DNA from 4 places in the Janthinobacterium sp. 1_2014MBL_MicDiv genome. Region 1 is predicted to be linked to each of the others. Evidence: predicted binding sites of a transcription regulator. Region 1 holds the regulator's gene; each other region holds the start of a gene.

Region 1 (4,187 bases):
TGGGCCGTCATGCCGATGCCCGTGTCGCGCACTTCGAAGCGCAGCCAGGCCCGCTCGTTCCTGCTTTCGGCCAGGCTGACGGCCACCACCACTTCGCCGCTCTCGGTAAACTTGATGGCATTGCCGGCCAGGTTGACGAGGATTTGCTGCAGCCGCTGGGCGTCGCCGACGAGGCGGCGCGGCACGTCGGGTTCGACGGCGATGGCCAGCTCGAGTTCTTTCTCGCCGGCATTCATGGTCATCGTCGTGGCGAGGGTATTCATGACTTCATCGAGGTCGAACTCGACGGGAGACAGATCCATGCGGCGCGCCTCGATCTTGGAAAAATCGAGCACATCGTTGAGGATGCCCAATAACGACTGGCCCGCCACGCGTACCATGGTCAGGTACTTGCGCTGCTCGGTGTTGAGCTTGGTATTGCCGAGCAAATACACCATGCCCAGCACGGCATTGAGCGGTGTGCGGATTTCATGGCTCATGTTGGCCACGAAATCGCTCTTCGCGCGGTTGGCCGCCTCGGCCCGGTCGCGCTCCTGCTCCAGCTCCGCCGCGCGCGCCTCGAGCTCGTGCTGCAGCCGGTCGCGCTCGCCCATCAGGCCGTTGAACGCTTCCGTCAGCTCGCCGATCTCGTCGCGCTGCTGCACCGGCACGGGGGTGAAGCGGTTGCCCGAGGCGCGCAGCGACAGCAGGGTGTCGCGCAGGCGCACCAGCGGCGACAGCAGGCGCACGGTGACCCAGCCCAGCACGGCCGCGGCCAGCAGCGAGGCGCAGATGCTCCAGAGTACCAGCCGTGACAGTACGCCGTTGAACGGCTCGAACGCGTCGGCCACGGGCAACGAGGCGGCCAGCAGCCAGTTCACGGATTTCAATCGCTTGAAGCTGTTGACGGCCGTGATGCCGCGGCTGTTGGTGCTGACCATGCTGCCTTCGCCGTCTTCTTTCAGCAGCTGCGTGGTGGTCTGGTTGGCGTTCGGCGCGCGCGGCTGCAGCAGGCGGCTGGTATCGGGGTACAGCACGTAGCGCGGCACGGCTTCGCGCGTGAGGATGAAGTAATAGCCGCTCTTGCCCACCTTGGCCGTGCGCAGGTGGCCCAGCATATTGTCCTTGTACAGGCGCAGCACGCCGATCACGATGCCGGCCACGGCGCCGTTCTTGTCCAGCACGGGCGCGACCATCTGCACGATGGGCAAGTGGCTGGTCTTGCCCAGCATCGGTTGCGTGATCATCGCCTGTTTCGTGCGCATGACGGTATGGAAGTAATCGCGGTCCGTCACGTCGGTGCCGTTGCGTCCCGGCACCTCGGGCACGTTGGCCACCACCTTGCCCTGCGTGTCGAGCACCAGCACGTCGTCGAACAGGGCCAGCATGGCGCGCTGCGTGTAGTACTCGCGCAATGCGCCGGCGTCGGCCATGAGGGCGGGCGGCTGGTGGCGCGCCGTCTGGGTGATGATGTCGAGCAGCATCGCCAACTTGTCGTCGAGCTCTTCGGCCGTGCGCTCGATCAGGGCCGTTTGCTGGACCAGCAGCACTTGCGTGAAATCGTCGCGCATGTGCTTGACCTGGATCATGGTGACCAGGGCGATCATGGCGATCGAGGTCAGGCTGGTGGCCAGCGCGACTTTTGCTTTAATGCCGAGAGGCTTCATGATTTCCTTTTCAGTCCCCGAAGGGACAGGCGGCAGATAATGCTGTCAGGAATTTTCCTATCAATACAGCAACTTGGCAAGCGCCGGCCGCGTAAATTCCCGCCGTCAAAGCAGCAATTGACGATGTTGCCATAAAATTAAATGCAGGACGTCGTTTATTCAGCGAAATTAGCGTGAATGACGGGGAAAATGGCACAGGCAAGCGCGCTATGCAGTAAACTTGTTATTGCATTTTCAAAAAGGTAATGACATGACAGAAGCGCTACTCTCTCCAGCCTTGCCCGCCGTGAACGTGGAAGCGTTGCGTGCGCGCTGCTCGACGTGCAGCATGCATCAATTGTGCCTGCCGATGGGCCTCGACGTGGGCGACATGGACAGGCTGGACCAGATTATCGGCCGTCGCCGCAAGGTCGCGCGCGGCGCCTCGCTGTTCCGCATCGGCGACTCGTTCCAGAACCTGTACGCGATCCGCCTGGGCCACTTCAAGACTTACCAGATCAATCCGGGCGGCGAAGAGCAGGTGACGGGCTTCCAGATGGCTGGCGAACTGCTGGGCATGGACGCCATCAGCGCCGACCGCCACCACTGCAATGCCGTGGCGCTGGAAGACAGCGAAGTGTGTGAAATCCCGTTTTCCAGCCTGGAACAATTGCTGGGCAATATGCCCACCCTGCTGCGCCATTTCCACCGCATGATGAGCCAGGAAATCACGCGCGAGCAAAGCGTGATGCTGTTGCTGGGCAATATGCAGGCGACGCAGCGTTTTGCCGCCTTCATCGTCAACCTGGCGTCGCGCTACGAGGCGCGCGGCTATTCGGGCAGCAACTTCCAGTTGCGCATGTCGCGCGAGGAAATCGGCAACTACCTGGGCCTGACCATCGAGAGCGTCAGCCGCTTGCTGTCGAAGTTCAAGAAGGAAGGCTGGCTGCGCGTGTCGAACCGCGAGATCGAGATCCTGCAGCCGGCAAAATTAAAAGCCATTACGGCCGGCACCGACACCTGCAAATAACGGCACTGTCAAAACCTGCTGCGCGTCGCGCTTTGTGGCTTGCGCTGCGCGCTGTACACCGGCACAGCTGCGCTGCTCGGCCGCCCATCACTGGCGCCCGCCACGGTTTTCCCCGGCGCAGTGCCTTACAGTTCCTCGTCCGCATGCAGCGCGATGCTGCGCTGCGCGGGCCAGGTCCAGATGCCCGACAGGCGCCACTCGCGCGTATTGTTTTCCACCAGCACCTGCCAGCGGCTGCGCTCGAGCATCGGCAGCGCCACCGAGAAGTTGCCCATGGCGTCGGGCTGCACCAGCAGCTTGATATCCTTTTCCGGCAAGGTCGCGTGCGCCAGGTGCAGCTGCAGCGGCGCCTGGTAAGCCTTGCCGAAGCTGTGCACGGAACCCGTCAGGCGTGCTTGCGCCACGTCGTACGCCAGGCTGGTCGACATGGCCAGGTTGCTGGCGGCCGTATCGCGCCGCAAGTCCTGGTTGATGGCCTTGCCCTGCTTGTAATAGTCGCCCACCACCAGCGCGTCGGGTTGCGTAAACGCGATATAGCCCATGAAGCTGCCGACGACGACGGACAGCCCGGGACCGATCATCAGCAGCCATGGCCAGCGGTGCTTGTACCAGGGCGCGGCGGGGGCTTGCAGTTTCAGACTGTCGGACATTGTTTTCTCCTTGTGACGGCGGCAAGAACACGGGGATTCCTGCCGCCTTTCCTGCTTAACGTGGCACGATGAACACGGCGCTTTCGCGCACGTGCAGCGACGGGTCGTCCAGCGACTGCAGCTCGATCGTGATCTTGTTCGAGCCCTTCTCTCCCACGCCGTGCGGCACGCGCAGGCGGATCGGCCAGCCCAGCGTTTCCGTTGCCTGCAAGGTCACTTCATCGCGCGTCAGCAAGGTCAGGCCCGGCAAGCCGGCAACGCTGATCCTGAAGCTCTGGCTTTGCTCCGAAGTGTTCATGATCTGCAGGCGGTAGACGTTCTCGATCATGCCATCTTCCACTTCGCGCCCCATCGAGCCGCGGTCGCGGATGACGTCCATCTTCAGCGGCGTGCGCAGGGCCAGCGAGGTACACACGGCGATGATGATCAGGGCCAGGATGGAGGTGTAGATCAGCACGCGCGGGCGCATGGCGCGCTGGCGGATCTGCTTCGAGTCGAAGTTGTTTTCCATCGCATGGTCGGTACTGTAGCGTACCAGTCCGCGTGGCCGGTCGACCTTGTCCATCACGCTGTTGCAGGCATCGACGCAGGCGGCGCAGCCGATGCATTCATACTGCAGGCCGTTGCGGATATCGATGCCGGTCGGACACACCTGCACGCACAGGGTACAGTCGATGCAGTCGCCCAGCTTGTCGTTGTTGCCGGCCTTCTTGCTCAACGCACCGCGCGGTTCGCCCCGCTTGGCGTCATAGGTGATGATCAGGGTGTCCTGGTCGAACATGGCGCTCTGGAAGCGCGCGTAGGGGCACATGTATTTGCACACCTGCTCGCGCAGCCAGCCCGCGTTGCCATAGGTGGCCAGGCTGTAGAACAGCACCCAGA
Region 2 (4,187 bases), 1.3 Mb from region 1:
TCACGGTGGGCGAACTGTTCTGCGCCGGCGGCGCCCTGCTGCTCGCGGCCGCCATCGCCGCCGCCCTGCTGACCGGTATCCCGCGCATCGGACAAGCCGACGGCGCCCTTCAACCTTGAGAAAGCCCGAGCATGGACAAGACACAGCAAGCGGCCCTGAAAGCCGCTTACCGGCAACAAGCGCCCGCGCTGGGCATCATCGCGCTGCAGCACCTTCCCAGCGGCTGCGTGTTGCTCGAACGCAGCCGCAACGCACCCGGCGCGCTGAACCGGCACCGCTTCGAACTGGCGCTGGGCACGCACCGCAATGCACGCCTGCAGGCGGACTGGCGGCGCGATGGCGCAGCGGCCTTCCGCCTTGCCATCATCGACACCGTCCGGCCGGCCGACGATCGCGCCGTCGATGCGGACGCCGAGCTCGACGCCCTGCTGGCGCTGCACCGGGCGCAACTGCTGGAACAGGGGCAGGCACTGTATTAAGCGCCTATCCCGGTAGATGCCTGCCTCCGCTGCTGCCGCCCTCCAGAAGCGGAGACTGCGTTGATCGTCGTCGCATGGCTCGCCACGCGTCCTCCTCATGCCTTGTCCCGGCTCCTGATGCGCTGTCAGCAACAGACGCTCCCTGCCGCGATAGACGCTCGGCGGCCATGCGTTATACTTGCGCACTCAAGCACTACGCAGGCTATACAAAGGACCGCCATGACCGATCACACTTCCCAGCCGCCGGACGGCGGCAGCGCGCTGGACTTCTGCCTGCGCCTGGCGCGCGCCCAGGCCATGCTGGTGCGCCGCTTCGACAGCACCCTGGGCAACCTGCATGGCTTGAGCTTTGGCGATTATCAATTGCTGTACCACTTGCAGCGCGCCCCCGGCGGGCGCCTGCGCCGCATCGACCTGGCCGAGCGCCTGGCGCTGACGGCGTCCGGCATCACGCGCTCGCTGATGCCGCTGGAAAAAATCGGCCTGGTGGCGCGCCAGGCCGACCAGCGCGATGCGCGCGTCGGCTATGCCGCCATCACGGCCGCGGGACTGGACTTGCTGGCGCACGCGAATGCGACGGCGCAGGCGCTGGGCCAGGAATTGCTGGGCCATGCCAGCGCCGAACAGCTGGCGCCCCTGTCCATGCTGCTGGGCACTATCGCCGGCAACCAGCCCGTCAGCGGCTGACGTATTCCCCTTACACCAGCGCCAGCTTGCGCAGGCGCCGCGTCGACGGCCAGCGCGCCATGCCCGTTTCCTCGCGGATGGCCGCGCAGGCCGCCAGCACGCGCGCGCAGTCATCCTCGCGCAAGCCCGCGTTCAGGGTCAGGCGCACCAGCGAGCGGTTCTTCGGCGTGGCCGGCGCGCAAAAGACGGCGCCATAGATGCCGTGCCGCTGCAGCGCCTTGCGCAGGATCAGGGTATCGGGCTCGCTGCCCGCTTCCAGCGCGATGATCTGCTGCGTGCCGTCGCTGACGTTGTAGCCAAGATCGGCCAGGCCCTGGCGCAGCTGCACGCTGTGGCGGCGCAGGGTGGCGCGGCGGGCATCGGCGGCGCGGATGAAGTCGAGCGCGGCGTCGAACCACGCCAGTTCATGTTCGAGCAGGCAGGAACTGAAGATGGCCGGGCGCGAGGCGGACAGAAAATAGCCCTTGAAGCGGGCCGAGCAGGTGATCAGCCCGGCCCGCCCGGCAAACGCCTTGGCCAGCGAGGCAGTGCGGAAATGCACGCGCTCGGCCAGCCCCAGCTCCACCACCAGGCCGGCGCCCTGCGGCCCGTGCGTGCCCAGCGAGTGCGATTCGTCGACGATCAGCATGCTGCCGCTGCGCTCGGCGATCTCCACCATCCGCGGCAGCGGCGCCACGCTGCCGTTCGTGCTGTACAGCGCATCGACGACGATGATGCCGGGGCCATGCTTGTCCAGCTGGCGCTGCAGGTGGGCGCCATCGTTGTGCAGGAACGGCACGGGCACGGCTTGCGCCGACTGCACGCCTTCCCACAGCGAGGCGTGCGCCAGCATGTCCAGGTACACGGGGATGCCGGGGCCGGCCAGGCTTTGCAGCAAGCCCACATTGGCGGCCCAGCCCGACTGCGCCAGCACGCAGGCTTCACTGCCGAGAAAATCCGCGAACTTGCGTTCGAGGCGGTGCTGGCGGCTGCCTTCCTGCAGGAACACGGACGACATCAGCATGGCGCCGCCGCCCTGCAGGACGCGGGACTGGGCCGCCAGCAGCGCCGCCTCGCCGGCGATGTTCAGGTAATCATTGCCCGCCAACATGACCGCGCGGGCCGGCATGGCTTGCCATTCATGTAAATGTTCGCCACCGAGCAGCTTCTCGATGCGCTCGACATAATGCTCGTCCATGCGCGCGCGCACGAAGGCCGGCAATTGTTGTTCGGCGCGCAGGTTGCTCGATGGCAGGGGGGAAAGGGCGTTCGGCATGGGGACTCCTGGAATGGTTGCGGGGGGAACTACCGCGTCCAACATGCGCGAGCCATTCGGCAAGTGATTGATCCATCTCAACAGTTATGGCGATATATCTCTTTTTCCGGAGGAACACGCCGATGATGTTGTCTTGATTCGCCTCAACGAACACGTCCCCCGACCATGATGCATGCGCAGTCCCCTTCCGGAAAACGGTGGCAAGGCAAGATCCTCCAGCCTTTCCTGCATTTCCACGACGCCATCGAACACACGCCCACGCGGCGCGCCCAGGTGCGCACGCTGGCCGTCATCGGCGCGCTTGGCATGCCCCTGTACTACGCGCTGTGGCAGCATGTCTTTCCGCAACCCTACGAATCGCTGCCGCTGCGCACCATCGCGGCGCTGCTGTTCCTGCCTGCACTGTGGCCGGGGCGCTTCAGCAATACGGGCTTCAGCGTGTACCTGTTCCTGGGGCTGACGTTCGAACTGCCCTTTTTCTTCACGTATATGTTCCTGATGAACCACGCCTCGACCCTGTGGGTGCATTCGCTGCTGGTGGCGCTGATCGTGCTGTTCCACTTCGATACGCGCATCGCCATGCTGGCCTACCTGAGCGGCACCCTGCTGGCCTGCCTGGCGTTTGCCGTCGTGGGCGAACCCGCCTTTCTGCTCAGCCGCGACGTCTTGCAGCAGCTGCCCGTGCACTGGTTCACGATCGCCGTGCTGTCCGTGGTCAAGGTGGGCCGCCATGTGGGCGCGCAGGAAAAACTGGCGGGACTGGCGGCCGGATTGGGCAGCGTGGCGCACGAATTGCGCACGCCGCTCGTCAGCGTCGAGGCGAACGTGCGCGGCCTGCAGCGCGGCTTGCGGCGCGATGCCGACGACGTGCAGCCGGGCGCGGCCAGCCTGGAAGCGCTGGCGCGCATCCAGTTCGAAGTGCGCCATATGCACCACATGATCGACCTGTTCCTGCTCAGCGCCAGCGCCGTCAACCGCAAGCTGGAGGCCAACGAGACGGTGGCCATGCACGACAGCGTCGTCGCCGTGCTGCGCCGCTACCCGTTCACCAGCACGGCGCAGCGCGACATCGTCAAGGTCGACCTGCGCACCGACTTCAGCTTTCCCGGCCAGTCCGAGCTGTGCGTGGTGATTTTGCTGAATTTGCTGCGCAATGCCCTGAAAGGCATCCAGCGCGCCGGCAAGGGCCGCGTGCGCATCGTCATCGATGGCGCGCGTCCCGTGCCGCGCCTGCTGTTCATCGACACGGGCTGCGGCATCGCGGCCAGCCGATTGCCGCTGATCTTCGACCGCTTCTATTCCTATCCCGCGCACAACGGCAGCGGCATCGGCCTGGCCCTGTGCCGGCAAATCATGCAAGCGTGGCATGCACGCATCAGCTGCGTGGCGCGCGAAGGTGCCTATGCCATCTTCGTGCTGGAGTTTCCGCAGCCGCTGGCCACGCCCAGGCCCAGGCCCAACCGTTTTCCATCCATCCACCGCGCGAGGTGACGCATGCAACTGCCCGTCTACACCCATCCGACCCTGACCGTATTGATCGACGACAGCGATTCCTTCCTGAAAAGCCTGGCGTTCCAGCTCGATCCGGGCCTGGCGCGCAAGACCTTCCACGACACCAGCAGCGCGCTGCACTGGCTGCGCCACAGCACGCGGCTGGGCGAGACGCCGCTGCACGTCAATTTCGACACGCAAAACCTGCCGCCCGACCAGTGCAACGTGGCGCTCGACATCGAACGCATCTGGCGCATCAGCGGCCAGGCGCAGCG
Region 3 (4,187 bases), 2.3 Mb from region 1:
CCGCCCGTGTACTTGCGCTGCAGCGCGTCCTGCAGTTCCAGCGCCTCGAACGGGTCGTCCGTATGGCCGACGGGCAGCTGCGAGGAATTCGTGTAGTAGGGGTTGTCCGGCGTGCCCGCCTGCAGGATGGCGGGGAAGCGCTTGCGGTCTTCGCGGGCGAAGCGGTAGGTCGTGCCCTCGGCCGGCGTCGCTTCCAGGTTGTACATATGCCCCGTCTCTTCCTGGAATGCCAGCATGCGGGCGCGCACGTGGTCGAGCAGGCGCACGGCCAGCGCATGGCCTTCTGGCGCCGTGATGTCATAGGCGTCGCCGCTGAAATTGCGGATCATCTCGTTGATGCCGTTCACGCCCAGCGTGGAAAAGTGGTTGCGCAGGGTGCCCAGGTAGCGTTTCGTGTAGGGAAACAGGCCTTGCTGCATCAGTTCCTCGATGGTGGTGCGCTTGATTTCCAGGCTGGACTTGCCCAGTTCCAGCAGGCGGTCCAGGTCGGCCAGCAGCGCTTTCTCGTCGCCGCGCCACAAATGGCCCAGGCGCGCGCAGTTGACCGTCACCACGCCGAGGGAGCCGGTCTGCTCGGCCGAGCCGAACAGGCCGTTGCCGCGTTTCAGCAGTTCGCGCAAGTCCAGCTGCAGGCGGCAGCACATGGAGCGGATCATGTTCGGCTTGAGTTCCGAATTGATGAAATTCTGGAAGTAGGGCAGGCCGTAGCGGGCCGTCATCTCGAACAGGCGTTCGGCGTTCTCGCTATGCCAGTCGAAGTCCTCGGTGATGTTGTAGGTCGGGATGGGAAACGTGAAGACGCGGCCCTTGGCGTCGCCCGCCATCATGATCTCGATGTAGGCGCGGTTGATCATGTCCATCTCGGCCTGCAGCTCGCCATAGCAGAAATCCATCTCCTGGCCGGCGATGACGGGGATCTGCTCGCGCAGGTCGTCCGGGCAGACCCAGTCGAAGGTGAGGTTGGTGAACGGCGTCTGCGTGCCCCAGCGCGATGGCACGTTGAGGTTGAAGATCAGCTCCTGCATGTACTGGCGCACGTCCTCGTAGCGCAGGCTGTCCTTGCGGATGAAGGGTGCCATGTAGGTGTCGAAGGAGCTGAACGCCTGCGCGCCGGCCCATTCGTTTTGCAGCGTGCCGAGGAAGTTGACGATCTGGCCGATGGCGCTCGACATATGCTTCGGCGGGCTCGATTCGATCTTGCCTGGCACGCCATTCAAGCCTTCGTGCAGCAGGGTGCGCAGCGACCAGCCGGCGCAATAGCCGGCCAGCATGTCGAGGTCGTGGATGTGCAGGGCCGCTTCGCGGTGCGCCGCGCCCACAGCCGGCGGGTACACCTGGTCGAGCCAGTAGTTGGCGATGACCTTGCCCGAGACGTTGAGGATCAGGCCGCCCAGGGAATAACCCTGGTTGGCGTTGGCGTTGACGCGCCAGTCGCGCCGGTCCAGATATTCATTGACGGACGCGGCGACATCGACCTGGCCGGGGGCTGCTCTTGCTGGTGCTGTAGTTGACATGGAATCTCCAATAAACACAACATGCGGTGTTTTCATGGAGATTAATCACTAAATGTAGTGACGTCAAAGGGGGCGTGCAGTTGCTTGCCAAATCCTTGACGCAGGTGAAAAAAGCGCCCCCGTTTACTTTTTCGCGCGTCCCTGGCGCAGGATGAAGCAGCTCAGGCCGAACCAGGCGGCGCCGCAGACGGCGATGCTGAGGAGGGAGGCGGGCAGCACGTGCGCCCAGATTTCCAGCGGCGAGAACGTGCTCCAGCTGGCGACGCGCAAGTCGAAGGTGACGTAGTTCGCCAGCAGCCAGTAGACGGCCAGCAGGCCCGTGCAGATGGCCGCCTGGCGCGGCACGGACATGGCGCGGCGCGCCAAGGCGGCCTGCAGGAACAGCAGCAGCACGCCCGGATACGCGCCCAGTACCTCGGGCGACAGGATGGACAGCGTCTCGGCGTCAAGGCCGTCGGCCGGCGCCGCCCACTGCACCTGCAGCACGGTGAGGAACAGGGTCAGCAGGAAGATCAGCAGCGGTTTGCGGGGCATGGCGGTCAGTGGAATCGGATAATGGGACGGGCATTTTACAGCCAGGTCAAGCAATTCGCGCGCGTGCCGGCCATGCATGCATTCCTTCACCTGGGTCAAGGACTGGGCGCCATGGGCGGGGCTATAGTCTGCACCCTGAGCCGACACAGGAATGTGAATATCATGATGCTTGAAGCAACCACCGCCACCCGCGTGGCCGGACCGCTGGAACTGGTCTGTCCCGCCGGCAGCCTGCCCGCCCTGAAAGCGGCCGTCGACAATGGCGCCGACACCGTGTACCTGGGTTTTCGCGACGCCACCAACGCGCGCAATTTCGCCGGCCTCAATTTCGACGAGAAGGCCATCGCCGAGGGCGTGCGCTATGCGCACCAGTATGGACGCAAGGTCTTGCTGGCCTTGAATACCTATCCGCAGCCGCACAACTGGGCCGTATGGCGCAGCGCCATCGACCGCGCCGCGCAGGCCGGCATCGACGCCATGATCGTCGCCGATCCGGGCCTGATGGCGTATGCGGCCCAGCACCAGCCGCAGCTGCGCCTGCACCTGTCCGTGCAGGGGTCGGCCACCAATTACGAGGCCATCAATTTTTACCATGAACACTTCGGCATCGCCCGCGCCGTGCTGCCGCGCGTGCTGTCCATGGCGCAGGTCGAGCAATTGATCGCCAAGACGGATGTCGAGATCGAGGTCTTCGGCTTCGGCAGCCTGTGCGTGATGGTCGAGGGCCGCTGCGCGCTGTCCTCGTATGCGACGGGCGAGGCGCCGAATACCCACGGCGTGTGCTCGCCGGCGAAATCCGTGCGCTGGCTGGAGACGCCGAACGGCCTGGAGTCGCGCCTGAACGGCGTGCTGATCGACCGTTACGCGCCGGGCGAGAACGCCAGCTACCCGACCCTGTGCAAGGGACGTTTCGAGGTCAACGACGAAGAGTATTACGCGATCGAGGAGCCGGCCAGCCTGAATACCCTGGCGCTGCTGCCGCAATTGATCGCCATGGGCGTGCGCGCCGTGAAGATCGAAGGGCGCCAGCGCAGCCCCGCCTACGTGGCGCAGGTGACGCGCGTCTGGCGCGAGGCGATCGACGCCTGCCGCGAAGGCAATGCGCGCTACGCCGTCAAGCCGGGCTGGATGGCGGCCATGGACAAGCTGGCCGAGGGCCAGCAGCACACGTTGGGCGCTTACCACCGCTCCTGGAAATAAAGGATGAACATGCTGAAACTCTCTTTGGGCCCCTTGCTGTACTACTGGCCGCGTGCCACTGTGTTCGAGTTTTACCAGCAGATCGCCGGCACCGCCGTCGATATCGTCTACCTGGGCGAAACCGTGTGCTCGCGCCGGCATGAGCTGCGCCTGGCCGACTGGCTCGATATCGCCGACATGCTGGCCGCAGCCGGCAAGGAAGTGGTGCTGTCGACGCAGGCGCTGATCGAGGCGGGCGCCGAACTGGCGACCCTGCGCCGCATCACGGGCAATGGCCGCTATGCGGTCGAGGCGAACGACATGGGCGCCGTGCATTGCATGGCGAAGGGCGCGCCTTTCATCGCCGGCCCGCACCTGAACCTGTTCAATGGTCCCAGCCTGCAATTGCTGGCGCGCCTGGGCGCCCGGCGCTGGGTGATGCCGCTGGAAATGGGCCAGGAAGCGCTGGCCGAGATGCAGCGCCAGAAACCGGAAGGGCTGGAAACGGAAGTCTTTGCCTATGGCCGCATGCCGCTGGCGTTTTCCGCGCGCTGCTTCACGGCGCGCAACCGCAACCTGCCGAAGGACGATTGCGGCTACAGCTGCCTGGAAGAGCCGGATGGCCTGCTGCTGCGCACGCGCGACGAAGTGCCGTTCCTCGTGCTCAACGGCACGCAGACGCAGTCGGCCCTGGTCTACAACCTGGTGCGCGAACTCGACGCCATGCATGCCATGGGCGTGTCCGTCGCGCGCCTCAGCCCGCAAGCCATGCATACGGACCAGGTCATCGCCATTTTCGACCGCGCGCGGCGCGGCCTGGTCAGCGGCGTCGGTGCGCAGGCCCAGCTGGCGGCCTGCCAGCCGGCCGGCGCCTGCGACGGCTACTGGCATGGCCAGCCCGGCATGGAACAGCACGCCGCTCATTGAACGCATCGAAAGGAAGCACCATGCAAGATCAAC
Region 4 (4,187 bases), 2.5 Mb from region 1:
GGAACAGCAGCTTGGCGGGCTGGCGCAACAGGCGGCTGGCCGCCTCGGGGCGCGACCAGCCGCGAAACAGCTGCACGCGGATGCTGGCCAGCGCGGCGAACGTGGCGTCATGCGTGACGAGACGCTCCGCATAGCGCGAACCCGTGCGGCCGATGGCCAGCAGGCGGATGCCGGCCGACGGGCCGAACACATCGAACACGATGGCCGTCGAGGCATGCAGGCCGGCGACCGAGGTGGCCGTGATGAACCAGCCGGACAAGCCCAGCAACGCCATGCCGGCCACCACCGTCAGGGCCGCCAGCAAGGCGCCCCCGATCAGCTTGCCGGGCTGGGCCAGCAGCAATTGCCGCAGGACGGGATGCCATATGCGGGAAGTTGTCATGCGCGCGCCTCTGCCTTCTGCGCCAGGGAGCGGGCCGGCGCATCGACGCGCACCGTGCGCTGCAGCCGGCTGGCCAGCACGGGGTCATGCGTGGCGACGATCAGGGTCTTGCCCCTGGCCAGGAGCAGCAGGGCATCCGTGACGCGCGCCGCCGTTTCGCTGTCCAGGTGCGCCGTCGGTTCATCGACGAGCAGCAAGTCCGCATGCGGATGCAAGGCCACGCGGGCCAGCGCCAGGCGCACGGCTTCGCCGCCCGACAGGCCCTGGCCGCCATCGCTGAGCATGACGGCCGGCTGCGCCTGCGCCACGGCGGCCAGGTCGGCCAGGTGCAGCGCCTGCGTCACTTTTGCCTGCGTCGCAACGGCGCTGGCATCGGTGCGGCCCAGCGTGACATTCTGGCTGACGGACGCGGCAAACACGTGCGGACGCTGGCCCATCCAGGCCATGCGCTGGCGCAAGGTATTGACGGTGCTGTCGTTCAGGCGCACGCCGCCGATGCGGATCTCGCCGCCGCTGGCGGGCAGCAGGCCGGCCAGCAGCGACAGCAAGGTGGTCTTGCCGGCGCCGCTGGCACCCAGCAGGGCCACGTGCTCGCCGGCGCGCACGCTCAAGTCGAACTGCGCGAACACGGGCGCTTCGCCCGGGTGGGCAAAGCGCAGTTGATGGATGTCCACGGCGGGCGGCGCGGCCACCGCCATGGCGGCGGCGGAAACGGCGGCAACCGCCACGTCGGCGCCGGGCAAGGGCATGCCGCCCTCGGCCAGGTCATGCAAGCCGGCTAGGCCAGCCTCGCCGGCCGCCTTGTCGTGCCAGACGGCGGCCAGTTCGCGCAGCGGCTCGAAAAAGGCGGGCGCCAGCAAGAGGATGAACATGCCCTGCGCCAGGCTCAGCTCCCTGCCCCAGGTGCCGAAATGGATGCTGCCCAACAGGGAAAAACCGATGAAGGCGGCCACCATGGCCACGCCCAGCGCGGAAAACAGTTCCAGCACGGCGGACGACAGGAAGGCGATGCGCAGCACCACCATCGTGCGGCGGCGCACGGATTGCGACGATGCTTCCAGCCGTTCGGCCGTGGCGTCGACGGCATCGAGCGCGCGCAGGGTGGCCAGGCCGCGCAGGCGGTCCAGCAGGAAAGCGTTCATGCCGCCCATTTCCACCATCTGCGCGCGGCTGGCCGCCTGCGCGCCCATGCCCACCAGGGCCATGAAGACGGGAATCAGCGGCGCGGCGATCATGAGGATCAGCGCGGCGATCCACGACAGGGGCGCCACCACGGCCAGGATCACGAGCGGCACGAGCATCACTTTCCAGCGCGCGGGTTTGTAGCGCACCAGGTAGGGCACGATCGCTTCGGCCTGCTCGGCGATGACGCTGGCCGCCTGGCCCGACTGGGCCCGCTGGCGGTCCAGCGGCGAGCGCCGCGCCAGCGCCAGCGCCACCTGCGCGCGCAGGGCCGACAGGTGTGCGCGCGCCGCCGCATACATGCGCCGCGCGCCCCACGCTTCGCCCCAGGCCCGCAACACGCCCAGCAGCAGCACGCCGGCCGCCGGCGCCAGCGCGGCGCGCCAGCCGGCGCCGTCGAGCATGGCTTGCAGGGCCCAGGCCAGCAAGGCCGATTGCGGCAACCACAGCAAGGCGGCGCCGCCTTGCACCAGGCTGGCGACACGGGGAAGGATAAAGCGGGGCAAGGACAGTGGCGTGATAGGCATCTCTATACTTTTTGAGTTTTCAGAATTTTCTGTAAATTCGATTTTTTGTATAATACTGCGAAACATGACATATATCAATTGACCCTGCGGGTGTGGCGTGAAAAAATTCAGATAATTATGAAAACTCAAAATATCCACATGACGCCGCTGATCCTGACCTTCGTCAGCCATTTTGGCGAGATGGGCAGCCGCTGGGGCTTTAACCGCACGGTGGGTCAAGTGTACGCCTTGTTGTTTGTCGCAGAGCATCCTTTGCACGCGGACGAAATCGCGGAACACCTGAGTTTTTCGCGCTCGAACGTCAGCATCGGCCTGAAGGAATTGCAGGGCTGGGGCCTGATCCGCCAGTCACGCATTCCCGGCGACCGGCGCGAATATTTTTCCTCGCTGGGCGACGTGTGGCAAATCTTCCGCGTGGTGGCCGCCGAGCGCCGCCGCCGCGAAGTGGCGCCCACCCTGACGGTGCTGCGCGAATCGCTGCTGGCGCCGGCCACGGAACCCGTGGACCAGTATGCGCAGGAGCGCATGCGCGAAATGTATGAACTGGTCGACCTGGCCAACACCTGGTTCGACGACTTGCAGCGCCTGTCGCCCGAATCGATGGCGCAACTGATGAAAATGGGCGCCAAGGTACAGAAGCTGCTCAATGCCAAGGATCGCCTGTTTGGCGTCAGCAACAGCAGCGATTAACCCCCGCCATCCCTCCTCTCCCCTTCGCCCGGCACGCCATCGCGCCCGCCGCGGCGCCCCGTCACGCCAGCCTCGTCCGGCCCAGCGCCCTCCGTATCCTGGCGTACATAGCCGCACGCGATATTATCAACTTAACCAATAGTATTATTTAAATTGTATTAATTTAAATCAAACCTAAGCTGGCTTATGCGTACTCACGCACAGGGCAACCGGGCGACAGGATGAACTCCTCGACAGGAAGGAGCGCGCCTGGCTACGGTGAAATAACTGCAACAAAAAAAGGGGATTTTCATGAAAAGCATAAAGAGCATTGCCATCCGGGCATCCATGCTGGCCGCCGTGACGGCGCTGGCTGGCGCGGCACAGGCTGCCACCTGGGTGGACGTGGGACCGGCCAGCGGTTTCGTCATCGGCGGCAGCACCGTCACCTACACGCCGTCGCCGGCGCTGATGGTGAAATACTATGACGACAATCTCACGCCGCAAAGCCCGTCCGATATCCAGGGCTATATCAACGGCGTCTTTGGCACCAGCCTGGGCGCCGCCGTTTCGTATTGCGACAATGCCACATCGGGCTGCACGGCCGGCACCACGGCGGGCCTGAGCGGCGGCGTCAATTCCTATACGAGCGCGGCCGCCTATGACTACCTGGCCATCCATTTCGGCCAGGGCGAACTGGTGTTCCACTGGGCCGCCCCTGTCGCCGCCGGCACCACCTTCACGGTAGCGGGCCTGCCGAAAGACCTGAGCAATTACCGCGCCTACGTTTCCGCCATTCCGGAACCGGAAACCTATGCCATGCTGCTGGCAGGTCTGGGCCTGCTGGGCTTCCTGGCGCGCCGTCGCCAGGGGCAATAAGTATGCGCAACGCGGCAACGGCGCGCTCGCGCCGGCTGCCGCCTTCGCGCCGCCCGCGCCCATTGTTTACGCCCCGTTTGCGGCGCGCACGCGACTCTTTACACCGTGTTTAGACCAGGCTCGCTATGCTCGATGGCATCAACCATCTCGCAGGGGAGCAAGCATGCACGAACCACCATTCCAGCCACGCGCGCGCGGCGTGCTCCGCCAGCACTTGCCCATACGCGAACGGCTGCGCCTGGCGCGCCTGGCCAGCAGGAAAATGCTGTCGCTGGGCTCCGCGCTGCTGTGCGCGCTGCCACTGCTGTATTTACTGAGTGAGGTATTGTGTGCGCAGCCATGAACCGGTGCGCAGAGAAAGGGCCAGTATGGAACTGGTCCGCCCAGAGGGAATCGAACCCCCATTCACGGTTTAGAAGACCGTTGTCCTATCCGTTGAACGATGGGCGGAAAGGTGCAGTATTTTAATGCATGCGCGCCAGCAATGGAAATAGCGGCGCGGAATAGAAAACGGGCTGTCATTTCTGACAGCCCGCTTATGACTTTGG

What was found. Region 1 encodes FNR, which switches genes on or off when oxygen is low (the NO sensors DNR and NnrR bind a similar motif). Its sites were predicted from a motif close to TTGATNNNNATCAA; they were not measured.
Region 2: a site for FNR is predicted at 2,555-2,568, ahead of cqsA (alpha-hydroxyketone-type quorum-sensing autoinducer synthase). Genes of this name have one in related genera too.
Region 3: a site for FNR is predicted at 2,134-2,147, ahead of ubiU (ubiquinone anaerobic biosynthesis protein UbiU). Genes of this name have one in related genera too.
Region 4: a site for FNR is predicted at 2,156-2,169, ahead of cydD (thiol reductant ABC exporter subunit CydD). Genes of this name have one in related genera too.

What each region holds. Positions count from the first base shown of each region.
Region 1 covers NZ_CP011319.1:6,170,265-6,174,451, forward strand. The annotation lists gene YQ44_RS26805 (response regulator) at 1-1,646, opposite strand, end outside; gene fnr (fumarate/nitrate reduction transcriptional regulator Fnr) at 1,897-2,655, shown strand; gene YQ44_RS26815 (FixH family protein) at 2,781-3,305, opposite strand; gene ccoG (cytochrome c oxidase accessory protein CcoG) at 3,361-4,187, opposite strand, start outside.
Region 2 covers NZ_CP011319.1:1,012,197-1,016,383, reverse strand. The annotation lists gene YQ44_RS04455 (MFS transporter) at 1-119, shown strand, start outside; gene YQ44_RS04450 (GIY-YIG nuclease family protein) at 132-479, shown strand; gene YQ44_RS04445 (MarR family winged helix-turn-helix transcriptional regulator) at 699-1,166, shown strand; gene cqsA (alpha-hydroxyketone-type quorum-sensing autoinducer synthase) at 1,177-2,421, opposite strand; gene YQ44_RS04435 (sensor histidine kinase) at 2,587-3,912, shown strand; gene YQ44_RS04430 (response regulator) at 3,916-4,187, shown strand, end outside.
Region 3 covers NZ_CP011319.1:3,833,163-3,837,349, reverse strand. The annotation lists gene YQ44_RS16600 (ribonucleoside triphosphate reductase) at 1-1,514, opposite strand, end outside; gene YQ44_RS16595 (hypothetical protein) at 1,638-2,048, opposite strand; gene ubiU (ubiquinone anaerobic biosynthesis protein UbiU) at 2,211-3,248, shown strand; gene ubiV (ubiquinone anaerobic biosynthesis protein UbiV) at 3,258-4,154, shown strand; gene ubiT (ubiquinone anaerobic biosynthesis accessory factor UbiT) at 4,175-4,187, shown strand, end outside.
Region 4 covers NZ_CP011319.1:3,670,550-3,674,736, forward strand. The annotation lists gene YQ44_RS15830 (amino acid ABC transporter ATP-binding/permease protein) at 1-382, opposite strand, end outside; gene cydD (thiol reductant ABC exporter subunit CydD) at 379-2,091, opposite strand; gene YQ44_RS15840 (GbsR/MarR family transcriptional regulator) at 2,209-2,781, shown strand; gene YQ44_RS29565 (PEP-CTERM sorting domain-containing protein) at 3,073-3,639, shown strand; gene YQ44_RS15850 (hypothetical protein) at 3,803-3,982, shown strand; tRNA gene YQ44_RS15855 (tRNA-Arg) at 4,015-4,089, opposite strand; tRNA gene YQ44_RS15860 (tRNA-Pro) at 4,185-4,187, opposite strand, start outside.